DNA from 2 places in the Paenibacillus sp. FSL H8-0283 genome. Region 2 is predicted to be linked to the other one. Evidence: riboswitches for the same ligand, from Rfam matches in the RefSeq annotation. Region 2 holds a riboswitch; the other holds the start of a gene.

Region 1 (4,304 bases), 3.2 Mb from region 2:
GCCAATGGTCTTGGTTTGTCTGCAATTGGTCTTGATCGAGATGTCGCAGCTCTAAGTGGTGGACAACGTACCAAGGTGCTTCTTGCTAAGCTTCTGCTCGAGAAACCTACAGCTCTTTTGCTGGATGAGCCGACCAACTATCTGGATGTAGAACACATTGAATGGTTGTCACGTTACCTGAAGGACTACCCGCACGCGTTTCTGTTAATCTCCCATGACACGGAATTCATGAATGAAGTCGTAAATGTCATTTATCATTTGGAATTTGCCAAATTAACGCGATATGCAGCGAACTATAACAAGTTCCTTGAGATGGCTGATATGAATAAAGCCCAGCATATTGATGCGTACGAGAAACAGCAAGAGTACATCAAGAAACAGGAAGATTTCATTCAGCGTAACAAGGCACGTGCTTCAACTTCTGGTCGAGCGAAGAGCCGCGAGAAGCAGCTGGATAAGATTGATCGAATTGATCGTCCAGATGAAGCGGCCAAACCAACGTTCAAATTCAAGGATGCCCGTGCGAGCAGCAAAACGGTCTTTGAGGGTATTGATTTTGAAATTGGATATACGTATCCTTTGCTACCTAAAATGACAATGACTATTGAACGTGGTGAGAAAATTGCCATCGTAGGCTGTAATGGTGTGGGTAAATCGACACTGCTGAAGACGATCTTGGGAAGAATATCTCCACTCAGTGGAAAGACTTTCTTGGGAGATTATCTCGAAACGGCCTATTTTGAGCAGGAAGTTCGAGCTGGGAATATCACGCCGATTGAGGATGTCTGGAATGAGTTTTCACATTTGACCCAGAATGAAGTCAGGGGTCATCTCGCTCGCTGCGGGTTGAAAAATGAGCACATTACCCGTCCGCTTAACATGCTGAGTGGTGGAGAGCAAGCCAAGGTTCGTTTATGCAAACTCTTGATGCGTGAAAGCAACTGGATTCTATTCGATGAGCCGACGAACCATTTGGATGTCACAGCTAAAGCTGAGTTACAGCGTGCCTTGCAAGAATTCAAGGGAACGGTGTTGCTGGTATCTCATGAACCTGATTTCTACGAGGGTTGGGTTACCAAAACATGGAATGTTGAAGAATGGTCTGAGAAAAACTAGACAATTCAAGCAACGCTTAATAGAAATGAACGGTGACAAAAAAATCCTTCTATGGTAACATAGGCTACAACTTCATATGAACACTAGGGGGGCCGCACGATGTGGCTGAGATGGAAGAATGCGATTCCGGACCCTTTGCACCTGATCTGGATCATACCAGCGTAGGGAAGTGGCGAGCGCGTTTCAGTGAATGACGTGAGCAAACGGCAATTCGAAAGAATTCAACCGTCTTGCTTAGTAAATTGAAACATGCAGTTGCGTGTATAACGTTATGGCTATAAGGTCTATAGCTTTATTGCACGAAATGAACTGTATGTATCAGTCAGTCATCTGGTCCTATAATTAATACGCAGCCACTCCCCTACGGGAGTGGCTTTTTTGTGTTTTCATAGCATTCACGCATGGAAGGAGATGAAAAGTACGGTAATTTCTCATGAACGTGTACACGGATCATTTGAACTGCATGTTGTATCTACGGGTGTAGGGAATCAAGCATCTTTTGTAAAAGCTGCAAAGGACGTTTGGCCATGGGTGGACTACATCCATATACGAGAGAAACAACTCTCGTGGCAACAAAAGATCGGTTGGGCTGAAAGTCTGCGTGGTGTTGGCGTTCCGTCTTGTCGCATCGTTATCAATGGTTCAGAACTGCCACCACAGAATGACATCTATGGCGGTGTACATTGGGGGCAAGAGGCTATACGTAACTACAACCCTGCTGTTATAAGCAATGTCCAGCGAATTCGTCTGGGTGTATCTGTTCATTCAATCGATGAGGCAAAAATCGCTGAAGAACGGGGAGCCGATTACCTTTTCTTCGGGCATGTCTACTCAACCAACAGTAAGCCTGATCTTGAACCAAGAGGATTATATGCTCTGGCTGAAGTGTGCTCTGGTGTCTCCATTCCTGTCATGGCGATTGGGGGCATCGAACCGGGAAACATTCACGCTATTCGCTCTGCAGGCGCACAGGGAGTCGCTGTGATTTCGAATGTATGGGCGAGCGATTCCCCGGATCGGGCCGCTGAATCATTAAGGCAGGCTATCGTTGCTACAGAAAGTTTGAGCCGCTGAATCAAGGAGATGAGAGGATGAAAAAGATCATTACTGATAGACCGGATAAGATTTATGCAGAAACGATTATTGTAGGCGGAGGCGTTGTTGGATGTGCCATTGCGTATGAGCTTGCTTCCCGTGGACAGGATGTGCTGTTACTGGAGCGTTCGGCGATTGCAGGAGGGACTTCTTGCGCAGCGGCTGGGATGCTGGCAGCAGACAGTGAGGATTTTGCTCATCCTTTGATGGCTAAGCTTGCCAGGCAGAGCAGGCAGTTACTTATCGAGCAACAGGTGCTAATGGCTACACTCAGTGAGGTAGAGACTGGTCTGCAACGCCAGGGATTCCTAACTCCTTTTCGTTCATACAGTGAATTAAGTAGTTATAAGGACAATCGGAAGTCTGCGTTGTCTGCTTCTGCTGATGAGGTGTGGTGGGACCGTTCCGTTGTGCAACAGGAGGCATCATGGCTTAACAGAGATACGTATGGAGCCTACTACAGACCTTACGAGAGTGAGATTCTTCCAGTCCATCTAACGAAGGCATATGCTGAATCCGCTCAAGCATTGGGAGCACGGGTTATGGAGGACATACAGGATATACGTGTGCAAGCAAACGAACACGGCGTGCAGGGGATCACCACATCGATCGGTGAGATGAAATGCAAACATGTCATTATAGCGGCTGGATTACAGAGTGAAGAGTTGATGAGACATGTGAATCTGAGCTTGCCTGTGTGGTCGGTAAAAGGTGAAATAGCCGCCGTTCAGTTCTCAGATGAACATGCAGGGTACAGACCTGATAGAACGGTGTATGCAGAGGATATCTATATTGTTCCCAAAGCCAATGGAGAGGTTTGGCTTGGGGCAACCAGTCTGCCAGGCAGAACGGATTTGAACGTTTCTGTACAGGGTGTTCAGAAGCTGCTAACAGCGGCTACCCACTGGGTGCCTGGGATGAAGGAAGCACAATTTATACGAGCGTGGGCAGGCGTAAGACCGGCAACTCCTGATGGACTGCCTTATATAGGTGCTTGCAAGAGTATACCCGGGTTGTTTGCCGCCTTTGGACATTACCGCAACGGTATCTTGCTTAGTGCGATAACAGGTAGGCTTATCGCTGAGTTGCTCGCTGGCAAAAGCTCAGAAGAACTCGGAATTGAGGCGCTGAGCCCTGAGCGATTGAACAGAAAGGGAGTGGTGCAGTGAATATCATCGTTAATGGTCAACGGATGGAGATTGAAGACAGATTGAATCGTGTGGATAAATTACTCCAATCTTTTGATTTGCAAGTCAAGACTGTAGTTGTAGAGCTGAACAAGCATATTTTAACCCGTGAGTATCATGAAACGACGGCATTAAGAGAAGGCGATCGAATCGAGATTGTACATTTTGTAGGAGGCGGTTGATGATGTTGAACATTGGTAAATATACGTTTGAGTCCAGATTGTTGCTTGGAACAGGCAAGTTTTCGGATCTGGAAGTGCAAAGTCAGGCTGTGGAAGCATCTGAAACGGAAGTTTTGACCTTTGCTGTTCGTCGTCTGAATCTGGAAGAGCGTAACCAGAAGCATTTCCTGGATACGTTGGATCTGGATAAATACACACTTCTTCCGAATACGGCAGGGGCTTCCACTGCGGAAGAGGCGGTGCGGATTGCCGAGCTTGCGCGGGCTTCAGGACTTTGTGATATGATAAAAGTCGAAGTCATCGGAGATGGAATGACGTTACTCCCAGATCCGATTGAAACGTACAAGGCTTGCGAAATTTTGCTGGAAAAGGGCTTCACGGTATTGCCTTATATTTCGGATGATGTCATTCTGGCCAAAAGGCTACAATTACTTGGCGTACATGCTGTAATGCCTGGCGCTTCTCCCATCGGAGCTGGTAGAGGTATCATCAATCCATATAACCTTGAGATCATCATTGAGCAGGCCGTTGTACCTGTAATTGTTGATGCAGGATTACGCTCCCCAAAAGATGCTGCTTATGCGATGGAACTTGGGGCCGATGGCGTATTGTTAAATACAGCCGTATCCGGATCAGGGGATCCAGTGAGCATGGCTAAAGCGATGCGATTGGGGGTAGAAGCGGGTAGATTGGCATATGAGGCAGGCATGATTCCCGTAAAGCG
Region 2 (4,304 bases):
AAAAAATACAACGGAGAGCAGCAACGCTACGATAATATGTTTGAACCGAATCAGCCTCGGTGATAGGGAAGAGGGCAGATCGGACACTTTTGTTTGCAGCGGGGCTTCGCTCTGGGATGATTGATACATGAATGCCCCTCCTTTGAAGTTCAGTTGAAGATAACAACGACATGTAAAGAGAATTGCGTCGATTTCAGAGCCTGCTTCAGAGCGATATCTTAATGTAATATATCTTTATCGTATGTTCCAATATAGTCAAAGTCAATTGATTGAGGGCATTTGTTACGCAATTGTTATATAGTTCTTAAGATATATGGGTAAGATTACCTTAGTGTGTAAATTACAGGGGATTAAGTCTTATAAAAAGGAAAAATTTACACGTTGGCCTATTTTGATTTTGGCTCTTTTTGGTTTACAGATGAGACCGTTTCTCATATAATTTATGTAACCAAGTTTCATGTGATGAAACATGAGGAGGGCATTATGCCATGGAAGATCGCAAGTTAACCGTCCGGGCTGTGGAACGGGCGCTGGATATATTATTATGTTTTACCACACGCAGTGATCTGGGACTCACCGAAATTGCCAGCCAGATCGGCCTGCACAAAAGTACAGTCCACCGCTTGATGGCTACGCTGGAGGATCGAGGGTTCGTGATCCGCGATGCAGCAACAGAGAAGTACCGACTTGGCATCCGAATCTGGGAGCTGTCAGCTCATATGTCCCGCAGTGATGATCCCGCTATTCTGCTGTTGCCTGCGATGGAGCGACTGAGAGATCGATTGGGGGAGACCGTGAGTCTGTACCTGCGTGATGGCAGTGAACGGATTCGGATTCAGGCTGTGCAAAGTGATCAGGCGATTCGCCGAGTTGCCCCCGTTGGTGTTAGACTGCCGCTGTCTGTGGGCGCTTCCAGCAAAGTCCTGATGGCGTTTGCCACGGACGAGGATCGTGAAGAACTGATGAACGGGCCTGAATGGCCGGTGTTTATTGATCCGGCAGTGTATTTGGCGCAAATGGGAGATATCCGGGATAACGGATATGCGACGAGTTATGAGGAACGTGAGCCGGGAGCTGCCGCGGTATCTGTACCGATTATGGATCGCAGAGGCAATATTGCAGCTGCGCTCTCGGTCTCAGGACCTGTCAGTCGACTCTCGCAGGAGACATTGCATGAATACGCACCTGTGTTGAAGGATGCTGCTACGCAAATGGGGCTCATGTTATCCTGATGTTGAGGTAAGTTTTTTCTCCAATAGAGTTTGATTATTTGGAATATAAAGGTTGTTTTTATGTTCCGGTTGCGCTACTCTGTAATGGACGGCCCAACGGGGCCAGCTTCATTGAATATGAACAGCGGCTTATGTAAGCCGCAACTTATTAACGTTACTGGGGGAGTCCGAATTGTCCGGACTGAGACGGAATCGCATGAGATTCCGGACCCTTTGCACCTGATCTGGATCATACCAGCGTAGGGAAGTAATCGGCGATATGACCACAACCACCACATGATGTGACCCTTGTAGGGCTCCGTTAAGGAGCTGCATAAAGGTGCATTATTGGTGATGGACATAAAAGTCGGTTCCTTCGGGGACCGGCTTTTTTATATACAGGGAACGGGCGATATAGTGCGGACTCTATGGGCTTCTTTTTCACTAACCTGCAAAAGTGGGCTTGGATGATGAGAGAGAAGTCACCATAGATCTATGATCTGTGGTAGCCTCTGTTCTGTTGTTAACTGTACATGAAAAGTGTCTCCCCTGGTCTGGTGTAGGATCGCTTTTTTCTTCTCTGCATTGCGCATGATTTGGGACAGGTACGTAAGCGAGCTAATGATGAAACCAACCAAACCAAGCGAATGAACACTGAGGAGGAGACAAGCGAACATGAGTACAGGAAATCAAACGGGACAACAAGCGACGGAGCAGGGACATAACGATCAGCAGGTGGAAAAAGAAACAGGAGCGGCCGGACGGGTTCAGCCCTTTCCCGGTAGCCGCAAAGTCTACATTCAGGGCTCACGGCCGGACATTGCTGTACCGGAGCGTGAGATAGCCCTTCATGACACGAATACTCCCCAAGGAGTGGAGCATAACGAACCGCTGCGTGTCTACGATACGAGCGGCCCCATGACCGATCCCGAATTTCATGCGGATATCCGCGCAGGTCTGCCAGCTCTGCGCACTCGTTGGATCACAGAGCGTGGCGATGTTGAAGCTTATCAGGGCCGTATGGTTAAACCGGAGGATAACGGACTGAAGCCCGGAGGGAAGAGAGCCGGCGCTGAAGAGTACCCCGGATTACGTGGCAAACCGCTGCGGGCACAGCCAGAACGCTGCGTGACTCAGATGCACTACGCGAGACAGGGAGTCATTACGGCTGAGATGGAATTCGCCGCCATTCGTGAAGGCGTGGAGCCGGAATTTGTGAGACAGGAGCTGGCGAGTGGACGGGCCATTCTGCCATCCAACATCAATCACCCGGAGAGTGAGCCGATGTTGATCGGTCGTCATTTTCACGTGAAGATCAATGCCAACATAGGTAACTCGGCCGTATCTTCCTCCATCGAGGAAGAGGTGGAGAAGATGACTTGGGCGGTACGCTGGGGATCGGATACGGTGATGGATCTGTCCACAGGCAAAAACATTCATACCACCCGGGAATGGATCATCCGTAATTCACCTGTGCCGATTGGTACGGTGCCGCTGTATCAGGCGCTGGAGAAGGTGAATGGCGAAGCGGAAGCGCTGACCTGGGAGTTGTACCGTGACACACTCATTGAGCAGGCAGAGCAGGGCGTGGACTACTTTACGATTCATGCAGGTGTACTGCTACGTTATATCCCGATGACGGCCAAGCGGATGACAGGTATTGTGTCCCGGGGCGGGTCCATTATGGCAGCATGGTGTCTGGCGCATCATCAGGAGAATTTTTTGTACACCCATTTTGAAGAAATCTGTGAGATTATGAAAAGGTATGATGTAGCGTTTTCGCTGGGAGATGGACTCCGTCCAGGTAGTATCTATGATGCCAATGACGAAGCTCAGATGGCGGAACTGGCTACGCTCGGGGAACTGACGCAGATCGCATGGAAGCATGATGTGCAGGTGATGATCGAAGGTCCGGGGCATGTGCCGATGCACAAGATCAAAGAGAATGTGGACTTGCAGATGGAGATCTGTAAAGAAGCACCGTTCTACACACTTGGGCCGCTGACGACCGACATTGCCCCGGGTTACGATCACATCACATCCGCCATTGGGGCAGCCATGATTGGCTGGTTCGGCACGTCCATGCTCTGTTATGTTACGCCAAAAGAACATTTGGGCCTGCCCAACAAGGATGATGTGCGGGAAGGGGTCATCGCCTACAAGATTGCGGCCCACGCCGCCGATTTGGCGAAAGGTCATCCGCGTGCCCAGCGCCGCGATGATGCATTGTCCAAGGCACGCTTTGAGTTCCGTTGGCGTGACCAGTTCAACCTGTCACTGGACCCTGAACGTGCGCTGTCCTACCATGATGAGACGCTGCCAGCAGAAGGAGCCAAAGAAGCTCATTTCTGCTCCATGTGCGGACCAAAGTTCTGTAGCATGCGCATCACGCAGGACATTCGTGCCTTTGCCGCAGACAAAGGATTGTCCGAGAATGAGGCTGTAGCTGCCGGGATGCAGGAAAAGGCCGAGGAATATCGGACACGGTCCTAGGCGCCGATACAGCGCAAGCTGGGCAGTCTGACATCGTTTGAAGGTGAGAATACTGCTATCATGTCGTCTTCTTCATCTTATTGATCAGCTTCCTGATACTTTTTATCAGCATTATGGTTGATTGTCTAGCAGATGTTTAATAAAATGAATGTAAGTAAACACCAATAAGAGTAGCCAGGCCAATGGCTACTCCTGCACAGCATTTGCGGTGGGTATTCCTCCGAGTGCAGCAAGTTCAGATGAAGTGACCCGTCAGGCCGTCAACCTGTGGCGGGTCACTTCTTTTTACGATCGATGTATGTCAGGAGCGCAATAATTAACATCGCGAACACGATTACGTCGTTAAAAGAGAAGTTCATAGGATCACCTCCCACTGGAGGCAAGCCTATTTCCCACCACAAATTGGCTGTACAAAGTGATTATACCATTTGAAATGCTCTTGTTCGAGAGCATTTTTATTTTGCAAAAGGAGTCGATATAGTAGTTTTCACATCTTTTTAGTGATTGTAATATTTCACTCCAAATCAGCAGCTACTGTCGAGCCAAGCCCAAATCCTTCTCCAAATACGTTGCAAGCAATGCCAGCGGGCTATGGATTGG

The links. A riboswitch is a leader RNA that binds a small molecule or an ion and turns the genes downstream of it on or off. The one in region 2 is predicted to bind thiamine pyrophosphate.
Region 1: linked by a shared signal. The riboswitch ahead of MHI52_RS17885 (thiamine phosphate synthase) and the one ahead of thiC (phosphomethylpyrimidine synthase ThiC) in region 2 are both predicted to bind thiamine pyrophosphate.

The regions. Positions count from the first base shown of each region.
Region 1 covers NZ_CP150295.1:4,000,805-4,005,108, reverse strand. Annotated here, with positions in the region: gene MHI52_RS17890 (ABC-F family ATP-binding cassette domain-containing protein) at 1-1,116, shown strand, start outside; TPP riboswitch at 1,192-1,301, shown strand; gene MHI52_RS17885 (thiamine phosphate synthase) at 1,528-2,190, shown strand; gene thiO (glycine oxidase ThiO) at 2,208-3,380, shown strand; gene thiS (sulfur carrier protein ThiS) at 3,377-3,580, shown strand; gene MHI52_RS17870 (thiazole synthase) at 3,583-4,304, shown strand, end outside.
Region 2 covers NZ_CP150295.1:755,034-759,337, forward strand. Annotated here, with positions in the region: gene MHI52_RS03545 (alpha/beta hydrolase) at 1-129, opposite strand, end outside; gene MHI52_RS03550 (IclR family transcriptional regulator) at 489-1,232, shown strand; TPP riboswitch at 1,382-1,495, shown strand; gene thiC (phosphomethylpyrimidine synthase ThiC) at 1,887-3,704, shown strand; gene MHI52_RS03560 (aspartate/glutamate racemase family protein) at 4,236-4,304, opposite strand, start outside.